Labrenzia sp. PHM005: one gene and its partner. The protein of the gene in region 1 interacts with the protein of each later gene in a pairwise test. Links are inferred from orthologs where the notes say so. Each region holds a gene or a part of one and is shown on either strand. Other genes may lie near its edges. The genes, in order: FJ695_RS18730 and FJ695_RS01650.

What was found.
Region 2: the proteins of FJ695_RS18730 (region 1) and FJ695_RS01650 interact in binary tests that used the Escherichia coli proteins (3 or more experiments, as listed by UniProt). The link is inferred for Labrenzia sp. PHM005 from one-to-one orthologs.

Annotation. Positions count from the first base shown.
Region 1 is NZ_CP041191.1:4,143,807-4,151,129, forward strand. Bases 2,838-5,716 are described here. They hold FJ695_RS18730 (single-stranded DNA-binding protein), read right to left. Parts: upstream 4,617-5,716; coding sequence 4,059-4,616; downstream 2,838-4,058. Other genes in these bases: FJ695_RS18725 (murein L,D-transpeptidase), read right to left, coding at 2,838-3,721; uvrA (excinuclease ABC subunit UvrA), read left to right, coding at 5,078-5,716. Outside these bases: FJ695_RS18715 (PaaX family transcriptional regulator C-terminal domain-containing protein), read right to left, coding at 1-70; FJ695_RS18720 (zinc ABC transporter substrate-binding protein), read left to right, coding at 250-1,524; more of FJ695_RS18725, read right to left, coding at 1,748-2,837; more of uvrA, read left to right, coding at 5,717-7,323. UniProt on the Escherichia coli protein: Plays an important role in DNA replication, recombination and repair. Binds to ssDNA and to an array of partner proteins to recruit them to their sites of action during DNA metabolism. Acts as a sliding platform that migrates on DNA via reptation.
Region 2 is NZ_CP041191.1:322,780-330,171, forward strand. Bases 214-3,161 are described here. They hold FJ695_RS01650 (primosomal protein N'), read right to left. Parts: upstream 2,812-3,161; coding sequence 616-2,811; downstream 214-615. Other genes in these bases: fsa (fructose-6-phosphate aldolase), read left to right, coding at 3,098-3,161. Also shown: FJ695_RS01645 (F0F1 ATP synthase subunit delta), read right to left, coding at 1-47; more of fsa, read left to right, coding at 3,162-3,751; FJ695_RS01660 (NADPH-dependent FMN reductase), read right to left, coding at 3,840-4,409; FJ695_RS01665 (LysR family transcriptional regulator), read left to right, coding at 4,529-5,410; FJ695_RS01670 (tyrosine recombinase XerC), read left to right, coding at 5,474-6,427; FJ695_RS01675 (GNAT family N-acetyltransferase), read right to left, coding at 6,473-6,985; FJ695_RS01680 (hypothetical protein), read left to right, coding at 7,137-7,392.

The DNA of each region.
Region 1 (7,323 bases):
TGAGAGGACCCGCTTTGGGCGGATAAGGCGACAGCAGAGACTTAAGGGAAGTGTCTTTGGGAGTTTGCATACATCAGCCGGTCAAGTGGTTCGCGGCACCATAATCGGACCGGTGCAATTATCCAAGGCATGTCGATTTCAGTCAAAAGACATGGCTTGCGCGTCTGATCAGTCAACGTTATACCATTACATGTTACATTGTAACACTCGCTCCCTAACCCTCCTGTCTGGATGTTTGATCTTTCCGCCATGCAAAACCGCACAAAAATTCACTCTGCCCTTGCCGTGTCCGCTGTCCTCGCCAGCACCGCTTTGACAGCGCCAGCTTTTGCAGACTCGCCTAATGTCGTGACCACCATCAAACCGATCCATTCCATTGCTGCTGCTGTGATGGAGGGTGTTGGAACGCCGCATATTCTGATTGATGGCGCTGCTTCCCCGCATGGGTTCGCCTTAAAGCCGTCGCAAGCCTTCCTGCTTCAAGGGGCCGATGCGGTGTTCTGGGTTGGTCCGGAACTAACCCCATCTCTTGAAAAACCGATCAGCTCCATGGCGGCCAAGGCTGCTCGTGTCGAAATGATGGATGTGGACGGCATAGAGCATCTCGGCCTGCGCGATAACGATCAATTCGACGGTCATGACCACGGCGACCACGAAGATCATGATGAACACGGCCATGACGATCATGAGGATCATGAGGATCATGAAAAATCAGCCGAAGAACATGATCATGATGATGATCACGATCATGAAAAAGAACATGCTCACAAAGATGAGCACGATCACGACGATGATCATAAGGATGAGCATGCCGAAGGGCATTCAGACGAAGATCACGACCATGACAAAGACCATGCGCATGATCATGACGACGACCACGAAAAAGAGCACGCGCATAAGGGCGAAGATCACGACCACGAAGAAGAACATGCGCACGATCACGACGATGACCACAAGGAAGAGCATGCCGAAGCGCACGATGATCATGGCCACGATCACGCCCATGGCAGCAAGGATGCGCACATCTGGCTGAACCCGGAAAACGGCATCACGATCGCGCAAAAAATCGCAGCGACGCTCTCAGAAATCGATCCAGACCATGCTGCGACCTACAAGGCAAACGTAGACAAATTTGCAGCCACCATTACCAGCCTGAACGCAGAAATCGCCGGCAAACTGGAGCCACTCAAAGGCGGCAAGTTCGTCGTCTTCCATGACGCTTATCACCATTTCGAACACCACTATGGCGTTGAAGCCAGCGGCGCGATTTCTGTGACACCGGAAGCTCTAGCCAGCGCCGACCGGGTATCTGAAATCCAGAACCGTGTCCGCTCCCAAAACATTACCTGCGTCTTCCAGGAACCTCAGTTCGATTCGAAACTGGTGTCTGTCGTCATTGAAGGCAGCGATGCAAAGGTTGGTACATTGGATCCGCTCGGTACCGAGCTGGAAAATGGACCTGGCCTCTACCCGGCCCTTTTGACCAGCCTCGCAGACTCCATTGCCGGTTGCCTGAAGTCTTAAGGCGAATTCATCAGTGCCCGCCGGGTGGGCTGGCGGGTTCAGCTTGTTGAAGATTTCACCTGGAAGTCCTTGGTCCAGAACCTGCCGTGGGTTTCTTTGTCCGCCCGATACAAGAAACTCCGGCATCGCAGACGAAAGTGATTTTCAGAGCACGCGATCTTCAGCAAAAAGCCCGCCGGTCTCACCGGCGGGCTTTTCTAATTTCCAGCAGGGAATTTGGATCTTATGACGCCCTGGCTTTGGCCCGCGCCTGTTCCGTTTTTTCGATCGCTTTCAGAAGGTACCGGTCGCGGTCATAAATATCGGTGTAGAAGCCAATGTTTCCGTCCGCTTCTGGCCAGGCTGTGAAATAAGACACATAAACCGGAATATCGCCGGTGACTTTCTCTTGCTCGTTCTGGCCCGCCGCAATGCGCGAAGTCACATAGTCTTTCGACTTTCCGAGAACCGCCGCGGCCATGCCTTTCGGATCATGCAAGCGGATACAGCCATGACTGAAGGCACGCACGTCCTTCTTGAACAAGCTCTTGGACGGCGTGTCATGCATGTAGATGTGATGTTTGTTCGGGAAAAGGATCTTCACCTCGCCCAAGGCATTCGACCGGCCCGGATATTGGCGCACATTGATCGACTGCTGCTTGGCAGCCACGGCATACCAGTCGACCGAAGCTGAGGACACCTTCCGGCCACCGGGTGTGGTGACTTCATAACCGGATTGGTCCAGATAGCTCGGATTTGCGGCCAGTTTCGGGATCATCTCGTTGACGATGATCGAATACGGCACACCCCAATAGGGATTGTATTCAACGACCTCAATCTTGTCGTAGAAGAAGTTGGTCTGGTTCGATTTTTTGCCAACAACCACCCGCATCGACATCGGGTCTGAACCTGGCTCGAAATAGGTCGCGGTGAATGCGGCCTGGTTGATGAACACCTTGCGTGCGCCCAGCTCTTCCGGAATCCAGCGGCTGCGCTCCATCGCAAGCTTCACCTTGGCGATTTTGGCCGCATTGGTTTCGCCAACCATGGCTTTGATGGTGTTCTTGCCGACAATCCCATCCGGCGTCAGCTTGGCTTCCTTTTGGAACCCTTTGACTAAGGAAACCAGTTCCGGCGCATAAAGATCGCTGCCGTCATAAGATGCCAACGTCTCAGCATGCGCCGTTTTCAGCTCATCGGATCCATGGCGCGCAATCGCTGCGACAATGTTTTTGGTTTCCGGGCTGGATTTGCCCGCTTTCAAAAACGTTCCTGGCGCAATGACGATCTGATCGGCTTCTTCGTCTTCGGCCTTGAGGCGCTTAAGTTCCGCCGTCAGCTTCTTGAAATGATCGTTCTGTGGCTGATGCGCTTCCAATGCGACTGCCACTTCATTTGAAGCCGTGAAATCCTCCAGGGCGGCGACCAGATCAACCTCATGGCGCGGCAGATCGTGATATTGCGAGATCCGGTTGGGATCGACACGGCCTCGAGTCGCATCCAGAACATAAGTGAGTGCCGCTGCACTCAGCTCCATCTCGAACCGCATGACGGCTGCATCAAGTTCATCGCCTTCCAGCGCCGATGTAGCCGGCAACGCCACCACGTAATCAGCCGGGTTCAAAGCAAACTCGGCTGCATTGCGCAGCGCGCGGCGCATTTGCGCAGCTTTTGCGGTCGGTTTGCCGTCCTTGACCCAAACGAAATCCGGATGTTCGCGGTAAAAAGCGATCAACGCTTCGCCAACTTCCGGAAGCACGGTCAGCTTCATGGTTTTCAGTGCCGGCCGGGATTCATCAAACGGTGTCAGTACGACCGGGATTGAGGTGCTGACATTTGCGTCACTGGTCGACGCTGTCGCCTCTTCTGCGGGCTCGGCAACTGCTTCGGCTGTTTTCTTTTCCGACAACGGCGCCAGTGAGACAGCTTTGAGTTTATCAGGCGCATAGGTCAAATAGCGCGGAGCGGACACCCGAACCTTCACGGCCTTGCGCTGCAGTTCCCGCCGTTCACGTTCCTGCTGGCGGCGATGGAATTCAGGGTCAAACAGCCGCTGAAAAAAGCCCTGGGCTTGTGCTTCGGCCACCGGCAAAGCGAAAAAGCTTGTTGCCAGCACGCTGGCCATTAGACCGGCCTTCAAACCAGCACTCAGCTTCTGGCTGACGGACACTGCTTCCTGGCGTTCCGAAACCTTGTTCGTTGGTTCCGCTCGTCCCATCGTGTTCACTCGCATTGTCAAAACCTGTATTTCAATATGTCTAACACAGTCCGGGAGTGCCCAATGCCCCGGTTTTATTCCCTGCCGTCATGAAGTCCGCCGGCCGGCTTCCATCACCAAACCCAACCGGCATTTAGCAACCCAAACAAGTCCTGCTCACGTGGAACAAGGCGATCAGAATCGCACAGCTTTCGGAAACAATACTACACCAAGCCCGTACGTAAGGTTAAGTGCACAGACTTGGCGCCAGTTTCCAAATCACGTCAGTGTGACGCATTTGCATGTTTTTCCGTGAGCCGCCCGTGATTTGAGCGGCTTAGGCAGATGATTTCACGAATTAAAACGGGATTTCGTCGTCCATCGGGCCGGCACCACCGCCGCCGCCGGACGGGCCGCCAAAGCCGCCACCGGACGAGCCGCCGCCGTATCCACCACCGCCGCCGCCACCAAAGCCGCCGCCGCCAGAGGATCCGCCGCCAAAGCCGCCACCGCCCTGGTCATTGCCGTAATCAGGCAAACCACCCGGCTGACCACCGCCCTCGCCGCGGCCATCCAGCATCGTCAAGTTGGAGTTGAAACCCTGCAGGACGACTTCGGTAGAATATCGATCCTGACCGGATTGGTCTTGCCACTTGCGGGTCTGCAGCTGACCTTCCAGGTAAACCTTGGAGCCTTTGCGCAAATAATTCTCAGCGACCTTACACAGGCCCTCATTGAAGATCACCACCCGGTGCCATTCGGTTTTTTCACGGCGCTCGCCGGAATTGCGGTCCCGCCAGGATTCAGACGTGGCGATCCGCAGGTTGGCGATCGGGCGGCCATCCTGGGTGCGCCGGATTTCCGGATCCGCCCCAAGATTTCCGACCAAAATGACTTTGTTGACGCTTCCCGCCATGCTCAACTCCTGTTTATGTTCTTGCACCCGGCCCCGCCAAGGCAGCTGGATGGCATGGCACTCCGTTTAAAGCGCCCAATTCTAAAGTCCACACCCTAGCGATCAGATTGTACAAACGCCGCCTTTTTTGGCCAGCTCCCCCCATTTTCCACAGTGTTGACCCCTGCCGGGCCATTAAGAGGCAAAAAAGCCACGCAACAAAATGTGCCATTGCAGCCGGTCTTGTTTCGCAATCCCGGTCTATCCACACCGAAAGTCATTCTGTACTTGTTTTGTTCTTATCATTTTTATACTCTTGATTCAATTCTCCTGCCAGGTTTGGCAGCAAACGGAATTTTGCAGAGACAGCCATCTGGAAGACGGGCTGGAAACTGCTATATCGGGTGCGAGCAGGACCGCGCCCGGGAGACATATTAAAAGCCCGGCCCGGGCTGTCTGCGCAAGATCAGGATGACGACAATATGACGACTGCGAAGGCTTCTGATAGCGACGCCTGGAAAAAAGACCCGACGAAAGTTCTCAGTGTGCGCGGGGCCCGCGAACACAATCTGAAGAACGTCGATCTAGATTTACCGCGCAACAAGCTGATCGTCATGACCGGGCTATCCGGGTCGGGAAAATCGTCTCTTGCTTTCGACACCATCTACGCGGAAGGCCAGCGCCGGTATGTTGAAAGCCTGTCCGCTTATGCCCGCCAGTTCCTGGAGATGATGCAGAAGCCGGATGTCGATCAGATCGACGGCCTGTCTCCGGCAATTTCCATTGAGCAGAAGACGACCTCACGTAATCCGCGCTCTACCGTCGGCACGGTCACGGAAATCTATGACTATATGCGCTTGTTGTTTGCGCGGGTTGGGATTCCGTATTCCCCGGCAACCGGCCTGCCCATCGAAAGCCAGACGGTCAGCCAGATGGTCGACCGGGTCATGGATCTGGACGAAGGCAGCCGCCTGTATTTGCTGGCGCCGATGGTCCGCGGCCGCAAAGGCGAGTACCGTAAGGAACTCGCCGAACTGATGAAAAAGGGCTTCCAGCGGGTTAAGATCGACGGAACCTTTTACGAAATTGCCGATGCTCCCGCGCTCGACAAGAAATTCAAACACGACATCGATGTGGTCGTGGACCGGATTGTCGTGCGCGACGATATCGCCGGCCGCCTGGCCGATTCACTGGAAACAGCGCTGAAACTGGCCGATGGCATCGCAATCGCCGAGTTTGCCGGAGAAACCGAAGAAAACGGCGTTCCAAAGCGGCTGATCTTTTCCGAAAAATTCGCTTGCCCGGTCTCCGGTTTCACCATCCCGGAAATCGAACCACGTCTGTTTTCTTTCAACAACCCGTTTGGTGCCTGTCCAACGTGCGACGGGCTGGGCACTACGCTCGCCTTTGAAGAAGATTTGGTCGTGCCCGACCATACCTTGTCTTTGCGCGAAGGTGCGGTGCTGCCCTGGGCGAAAACCGGCTCCACCTCACCCTATTACGCCCAGACTCTGGAAGCCCTTTGCCGCCATTTTGATGTGTCTATGGCGACACCCTGGAAGGATCTGGACGCGAAAGTTCAGGACGCAATCCTTCATGGCACCGGCAAGACGGACATCGAGTTTGTCTATGACGATGGCGTACGCAGCTACCGGACGGAAAAGCCGTTTGAGGGCGTCATCGGCAACATCGAACGGCGCTGGCGGGAGACAGAATCCACCTGGGTGCGCGAAGAACTCGCCCGGTTCCAGTCCGACCACGCCTGCCCAGCTTGCCAGGGCTACCGCCTGAAACCTGAAGCGCTTGCGGTCAAGATCGCCGATCGGCACATCGGCCATATCACGGAGCTTTCCATTCGCGATGCCGGGGCATGGTTCGACCAGCTTCCGGCAAAGCTCAATGACAAACAGACGGAAATCGCTGGACGGATCCTGAAGGAAATCCGCGAACGGCTGAAGTTCCTCAACGATGTCGGGCTGGAGTATCTCTCCATGGCGCGTTCGTCCGGCACCTTGTCGGGCGGTGAAAGTCAGCGGATCCGCCTTGCGTCTCAGATCGGATCAGGCCTCACCGGCGTTTTGTATGTTCTGGACGAGCCGTCCATCGGCCTGCACCAGCGCGACAACGCCCGGCTTCTGGAAACCTTGCGCCACCTGCGTGATCTCGGGAATACGGTGATTGTCGTTGAACACGACGAGGATGCGGTTCTGACCGCGGACTATGTTGTTGATGTCGGACCAGGCGCCGGTGTGCACGGCGGCCAGGTGGTTGCCCATGGCTCCCCGCAAGATGTCATGGCCAACGGCAACTCCTTGACCGGTCAGTACCTCTCCGGCGCCAAGATGATTCCACTGCCGATGGAACGGCGCAAGATCGACAAGAAACGCAAGATCTCTGTCAAAGGCGCGCGCGGCAACAACCTCAAGGATGTTGATGTCGACGTCCCGCTCAGCACATTTACCTGTGTCACCGGCGTGTCCGGTGGCGGCAAATCCACCTTCTTGATCGATACGCTTTATAAGTCGGCCGCGCGGCGTTTGAATGGTGCCCGCGACAACCCGGCGCCGCATGACCGCATCGAAGGCCTGGAGGTGCTCGACAAGGTGATCGATATCGATCAATCACCGATCGGCCGGACGCCGCGCTCCAACCCGGCCACCTACACCGGCGCTTTTACGCCGATCCGCGAATGGTTCGCCGGCATGCCTGAGGCGAAGGCCCGTGGTTA
Region 2 (7,392 bases), 3.8 Mb from region 1 along the record:
GCATAACGCTGTGCCACGCCGGATACGAGAGATACGTTGTCAGTCACCAGGTCCGTGCTCTCTGACGTTTTTCATGCCCGCAAAACAGCAAGTGTCCGCAAGGCATTGAAAAAATGAATGATTTCAAGGTCAGAAGGTATGACGGTTAAACCGTTCCCCCAAAGCCGCGCCTCAATTAGCACAGGGTTTCCCAGTGTGCAACGCCGCCGAAAGGCTGTATTTGCCGATTCAGAGCTGTTTTTTGCCCTATCGTCATAAAAAGTGCTGCGAAACGAGACGGCCTAGCCCCCATAAACCTTTAGGTGGGTGCTGGAATTCTCCGCACATTCAGGCAGTTTTGTAATTAGAACTCATGCCACCAAAGAATAATGACGGAATTACAGATTAAGCCTCCAACTACGGTTGGAGCTCGCCGAATATCATCTGCTCTATACGGATATTGCTACCGACCCTGGACATAAACTCATCCCAAAGCGGGGCCTTGGCCATGTCTTTCACCTCGCATCAGTGGTTTTTGTGTCCGGTCACGAGGCCTAGGCAAAACGACACTTTCATCCCCTGCCGTCTTTTCAGCCTTAGGCATTGAAAAAACTTCTCCGTCCGGGAGAAAGCAGATCAAAGGAAATGCTGAGGGTCTATGTCGACCTGAACACGCAGACCTTTGCTGGGCTTTGGTCCAGCTGCGAGCCACGCACGAAGATAAGTCTGTAAATCATATTGGCGTGGTGCCATGGCAAGGAGGCGGAACCGGTAGCGCCCACGAACCATCGCAAGGGCCGCTTCAGCAGGCCCGAGCAGCGTAACGGCGGTATCCTGAGGCGCGGCGCGGACAAGCTGCCGGGCGTACCCTTCAGCAAAAACCTTGTCCGGCCCTGATATCACCACGGCCGCCAGGCGGCCAAACGGAGGCAGTCCGGCTGCACGGCGGGCTTCAATCTCTGCTTGGTAGAAGGCATGTTTGTCATTAGACAAAAGCGCTCTGATCACCGGATGGTCCGCGCTGTAGGTCTGAAGAAAACCCCGACCACCGCCAGTGACCCGGCCAGCGCGGCCGGTCACCTGCGCCAGCAGCTGGAAGGTTTTTTCCGCAGCGCGCGGATCTCCATGGGCAAGACCCAGATCGGCATCGACCACACCAACCAGCTTGAGTTTCGGAAAATTATGCCCTTTGGCGACCAACTGCGTTCCGATAATGATATCGGCGCCGCCTTCTTCGACGATCTTCATTTCCCGCTTCAGGCGTTCTGGCCCGCCGGGCAGATCGGATGACAACACCAACGTGCGTGCTTGGGGAAAAAGGTCGCTGACTTCTTCCGCAATCCGCTCGACCCCCGGCCCGCAGGCAACCAGTGTATTGGTGCTTTGACAGGACGGACAACTCTCCGGAACGCGCTCATTGTGACCGCAGTGATGGCAGACTAGTTTTTTCTGAAACCGGTGCTCGACCAGCCAGGTGCTGCAATGCGGACATTGGAAGCGATGACCGCAGGTGCGACATAATGTCAGGGGGGCATATCCGCGGCGGTTTAAGAACAAAAGAGATTGATCGCCGTTGGCATAAGATTCTTTGATTGCACCCACCAAACCCGGTGCCAGCCAGCGCCCCTGCTCCGGTCCGTCCAGACGCATGTCGATGGCGGACAGGTCCGGCAACGCCGCGCCCGAGGCTCGGTCGGGCAGTTCTACGAGACCATACCGTCCTTGTTCAGCGTTCACCCGGCTTTCGATCGACGGCGTGGCGGACGCCAGCACAACAGGAAATCTTGAGATATGACCCCGCACCACTGCCATGTCCCGGGCGCTGTAGGGCACACGGTCATCCTGCTTGAAGGCGCCATCGTGCTCTTCATCGACGATGATTAGTCCGAGTTCCTTAAACGGAAGAAACAAGGACGAACGCGCACCAATCACAACACGGACATCGCCAGAGGCGACCCCACGCCACACCCGGGCCCGGTTTTTTGGCGTGATTTCGGAGTGCCATTCAGCAGGATAGACGCCGAATCTTTGTTCGAACCGGCGCAAGAATTGTTCCGTCAGCGCAATTTCGGGCAAAAGGACCAGCGCCTGTTTGTCCCGTTTGAGTGCTTCAGCAATCGCCTCGAAATAGACTTCGGTCTTTCCTGATCCTGTGACACCATCGATTAAGGTCACCGCCGCGCCCTTATCAAAACTGTCTTGCAACGTTTCAGCAGCGGCTTGCTGAGCCGGAGTCAGTTCCTTTTGCGCATAGTCTAACTGGGGTTTCGGTGGCGGCGGTGCAGCCGGCATGAAAACAACTTCCAGAACTTCCTGATGGATCAGCCCGTCGATCACCGACGCGCTGACACCGGCCGCATGAGCCAGCCCGCTCTTGGTCCAGGCGAAGCCATCTTCCATGGTTTCCAGAACCCGCCGGCGCGCCGGGGTCATGCGCTCTGGTTCAGCCCCCTCAATACGCCTAACCCCGGGAACGGGTGCTTCCGGCTCCAAAGCCTCTTCTGATCTGAGCACCATGCGCACCACCATGCCGGGTGCACCAAGTGTCCAGCTAGCCACCCAGTCGACAAACCGGCGCAGATCTTTATCCAGCGGCGGTGTGGTCTCATAGATATGGGAAATGGATTTTAGTTTTTTCGGGTTGATCGCTGCATCCGGCTCCCCATCCCAGACAGCGCCAATCACTTCGCGGGGTCCAAGTGGAACCTTGACGATGGTGCCAGGAACGACCGTCTGGCCCGTCGGCACTTTATATGTATAGGCTACCGGCACCGCGACCGGCACCAGTACGCTCGCTATCGTCTCTTTTGGCTCCAAATCGTCAAACAGCACGGCGCTTCGCAGTCTTTCCCATGTGATCAGACACAAGTTTTCAAGCGGCCAGCCGTTTCAAACGACGAACCAATGCTGTGCCCGGAGATCGCCCGGATCTGGCTCCAGCGCAAGCCAACAAAATTTTGAGGTACGTACCACAAAAATTCTATCACCAGAGAATCAGGGCTTCAGTTGCGTCTCATCCTAGGCTAAAGAAAGCGCAGCTGACCATTCATTCGTTCGCCCGCCAATCTGTGTGGGCCATCTGGCGCAGACACTCAGCGCCTACTGGGAGACATCATCCATGAAGTTTTTCGTCGACACCGCGGATACCGCGGAAATTCAAGAGCTGGAAGCAACCGGCCTTCTCGACGGCGTCACCACAAATCCATCCTTGATTGCCAAGTCCGGCAAGGATTTCAAAGAGGTGATCGCCGAGATCTGCAAGATCACCAACGGCGATGTTTCTGCCGAAGTTGCCGCGACCGACTTTGACACCATGATCAAGGAAGCGCATGTCCTGCGCGCAATTGCCGACAATGTCGTCATCAAACTGCCGCTGACCTTCGACGGCCTGAAAGCTTGTAAGCAACTGACCAACGAAGGCACCAAAACGAACGTAACGCTTTGCTTTTCTGCCAATCAGGCTCTGCTCGCTGCAAAAGCCGGCGCAACTTACATTTCACCGTTCATCGGCCGTCTGGACGACATCCACATGGATGGCCTTGAGCTGATCCGCGAAATCCGGGTGATCTACGACAACTACGGCTTTGAGACAGAAATCCTGGCCGCGTCCATCCGCACTGCAAACCACGTGAAAGACTGTGCAATCATCGGCGCAGACGTGGCAACTGTTCCGCCGTCAACGCTCAAATCCCTGGTCAAACATCCGCTGACCGACAAGGGTCTGGACGCATTCATGAATGACTGGGCCAAGACTGGCCAGAGTATTCTCTAAGAGATTTCAATCTCGAAACAGAAAAAGCCCCGCAGAAAACTGCGGGGCTTTTTTGCTGGAAATCCCACCAATATGAAGCCCGCGGTGATCAGGCTGCTTTTTCTGAACTTGTCCGGTCTTCGACCAGCGCGGCCAAAGCTTCGCGAAGGGACTGGTTCAAGGTCTCGTCTACTAGCTTGCCTGCTTCGGTATCGAATTTTTCACCAAAGGGACCAACCGACAGACTGCCGCGGATGTCGGCGCCAAAGAAACCGGCGGATCCTGTTGCGGAATTCAGAACGCTCGCAGCGCCACCAGGCCCCATGGACGCGGATAGTGCGACCTGTGGCTTGTCCTGGAAAACCTTCATATTGATGCGCGACGCCCAATCGAACACGTTTTTGAAGGCGGCGGTATAGGTACCATTATGCTCGGCATAGGAGACGATCACGGCGTCGGCGGACCCGATCTTGTCGAAGAACCGCTTGGCTTCCTCTGGAATACCGCCCTCATTCTCCCGATCTATGCTGTAAATCGGCATCTCATAGTCGTTGAGATCGATCACCTCAATGTCCGCGGACGGATCCAGATCGGACTTAATGATGTCGCCGGCAGCTTGTACCAGCTGCTTGTTGATGGATTGGCGGCTGCTTGTGGCGGCAAATGCGAGAACTTTCATGGCTCAACCTCATTGGTGAATTCGAACTGTCATCGTGTTGAACCAGATTTAATATGCTGCATATTTGTTTTGAAGTGATCGAATTTGACATCAAGTGCGCGAAAATGTGACATATCGATATGGAACATTGGACAGAAATCAGAACCGCCGCGCGTGTCGCCCGCCTCGGAACGGTCACCGCAGCTGCAGACGCACTTGGCGTTCATCGGGCAACCATCAACCGGCACATCGATACGCTGGAAACGGCTCTTGGCGGCAAGTTGTTTCAACGTCATGCAAAAGGTTTCACGCCAACGGACCTTGGCCGCGAGCTTCTGCGGATCGCCGATACGGCCGACGATCAGTTTGAAGAACTCCACCGCAAAGCCAAAGGCGGTTCGGATACGTTGCAAGGTGATTTTATCGTCACCTCAATAGCGACCTACGCTTCGACCTTAATGCCGATCCTGAAAACTTTTGGAGACAAACACCCCGACCTGATCATCCGCTATCTGGTGAGCGACAGTTTATTGCGCCTGGAATACGGCGAAGCGCATGTCGCCTTTCGCGCTGGGAGCAAACCGGACAATCCGGACAATGTTGTGCGCGAAATAGAACACATCGAGATGGGGCTTTTTGCGCACGCCAGCTATGTCAGCCGCTATGGTCTGCCAGCAGGACTGGAAGATCTGAAAAACCACCGGTTTGTGGGTTCAGATAGCGGCACCCACCGTGCGCCCTTTTTGGTGTGGCTTCACAAAACCATTGCACCGGAAAATTTTGTTTGCCGGGCCAACACAATTCAGGCCATGGCAGAAGCCATTCAATGTGGAATCGGCATCGGGTTTTTACCGCGCCATTCTGCGAACAAACAACCAAATCTCAGTGAGGTCATTCCACCTCAACTAGAATGGGTCTCCCAGATGTGGATGGTGACACATATGGATTTGCATCGGACAGCAAAAGTTCAAGCCTTCATTAAGGAACTCGATCAATTGAAACGGTTCGGGGACTGGCTATGACAGCTCTGGAAAAGGCTCCGTGAATTAACGAAACGCTTGGGAGTTCTTCGTAAATTTGTCCTTATGTCTTCTGCTGATCCCAATACCCTGCTGGTGACCGCCAAACCGGACCTCAACGACCGGATTACAAAATGGCTAGATCACCTTGCGGATGAACGGCGTCTTTCTGACAAAACGCTGATCGCCTATGAACGGGATCTGCGTCAATTCCTGCGGTTCTTGACCGATCATCTGGGCGGCGCGCCTGGCATCAAGGACATCGCGACGCTGCGGCCCGCAGATTTTCGTGGGTTTCTGGCTCAACGGCGGCGGCAAAAAGTTCAAAGCCGGTCGCTCGCCCGTGGCCTTGCGGGGATCCGGTCCTTTTTGAAGTTTCTGGAACGCAGAGGCGAAATCAATGCCGCCGCCTCCGATGCCGTGCGTCCGCCCCGCCAAGCGCGGTCGCTGCCCAAACCGGTCTCGGCCAAGGATGCTATCGACATCACCAGCGGCGATCTGGCGATGGAGTCCGAAGCCTGGATCGAAGCGCGCAATGCAGCCGTTCTGACGCTTTTATATGGCTGCGGCCTTCGAATATCAGAGGCCCTGTCCCTCACCGGCAAAATGGCGCCGAAGCCAGGCACCAAAACCATGCGTATTGTCGGCAAGGGCCGCAAGGAACGGATTGTGCCAATCCTGCCAGCCGTCTGCGAAGCCGTCGCGCAATATATTAAACTCTGCCCCTATGCGATTTCCGCCGACGGTCCGCTGTTTCTGGGCGCGCGCGGCGGGCCGCTCAATCCACGGATGGTTCAACTCGCCATGGCCAAGCTGCGAAGTGCCTTGGGCCTGCCCGACACCGCCACGCCGCATGCGCTACGCCATTCCTTTGCAACACATCTTTTGGCTGGTGGCGGCGACCTTCGCACCATTCAAGAACTGCTCGGCCATGCAAGCCTGGCTTCGACACAAATCTATACAGAGATCGACAGCGCCCATCTGCTTGCAGCCTACGACAAGGCGCATCCCCGACGCTAACCGAGGCCGTCAGGGTGAAATGCCTCTCTAATTCGTCAACACGGCCTAAGCCTGTTTGTCCGGATGCGGCAGACCGTAAACGGTCCGTTCCTTGCCATCAGGAAAGGTTTCCCGCGCGATCGCCTCGCCGCCGAGTTTCAGGACCAGTTTTTGGGCCGCTATATTGGCGTCGTCCATATGGGTTTCGACCATGGGCCAGCCATAGCTGTCATAAGCGTGCCGGATCGCGGCTTGCGAGGCTTCAACGGCAACGCCATTGCCGCGCGCCTCCGGCAAAAGCCACCAGGTCAGCTCCCGACGGGGCCAGCCTTCCGGCCACACGAGACCACAGCCGCCGAGAGGAGCACCACCTTCTTTCGGCACGATCATCCACATGCCGTATCCGCGCAGTTGCCAATGTCCCAGGTGACCCGCCAAGGATCGCCAGGCCTGATCTTCCCGCAAGGGACCGCCATAAAAATGGGATGCCTCGCCGTCTGAGAAAAACTGTCTGTAGATTGCAAAATCATTAGCAGACGGTGGCCGCAGCAAAAACCGCGGGCTGTCCAAACTATGCATAGCAATACTCTTGATTGATGACCCAGAACGGGCATCATGCGGGCAATAAAGGTGAGCCCTTCGACTGGAACGCCTCACACAAGGCGTCTGTGGTATATGGCGTTCTACTTTGAAGCAAGCAGATACAAAGAAACAACCGCGGAGGATGGAGATGCGCATAGCGCTTGTTGCAGTTGGTCTCCTGGCCTCACTGACGATCTTTCACGACCCGGCACAAGCTCAGTCTCAACCCCAATCAGATCGCATTTATTGCCCCATTCCAGAAGACGGCATCTGGGTCAATCCAGATGCCAAACCGAAAGAAATCACACGGGTTGAAGTAGAAAGCCGCTGCGAGGACGAACAGGTTTTCGTGCGCGCCCGCGCCTTTACCTCCTGCATCCCGCGCGACTGCAAATGGGGCTGGA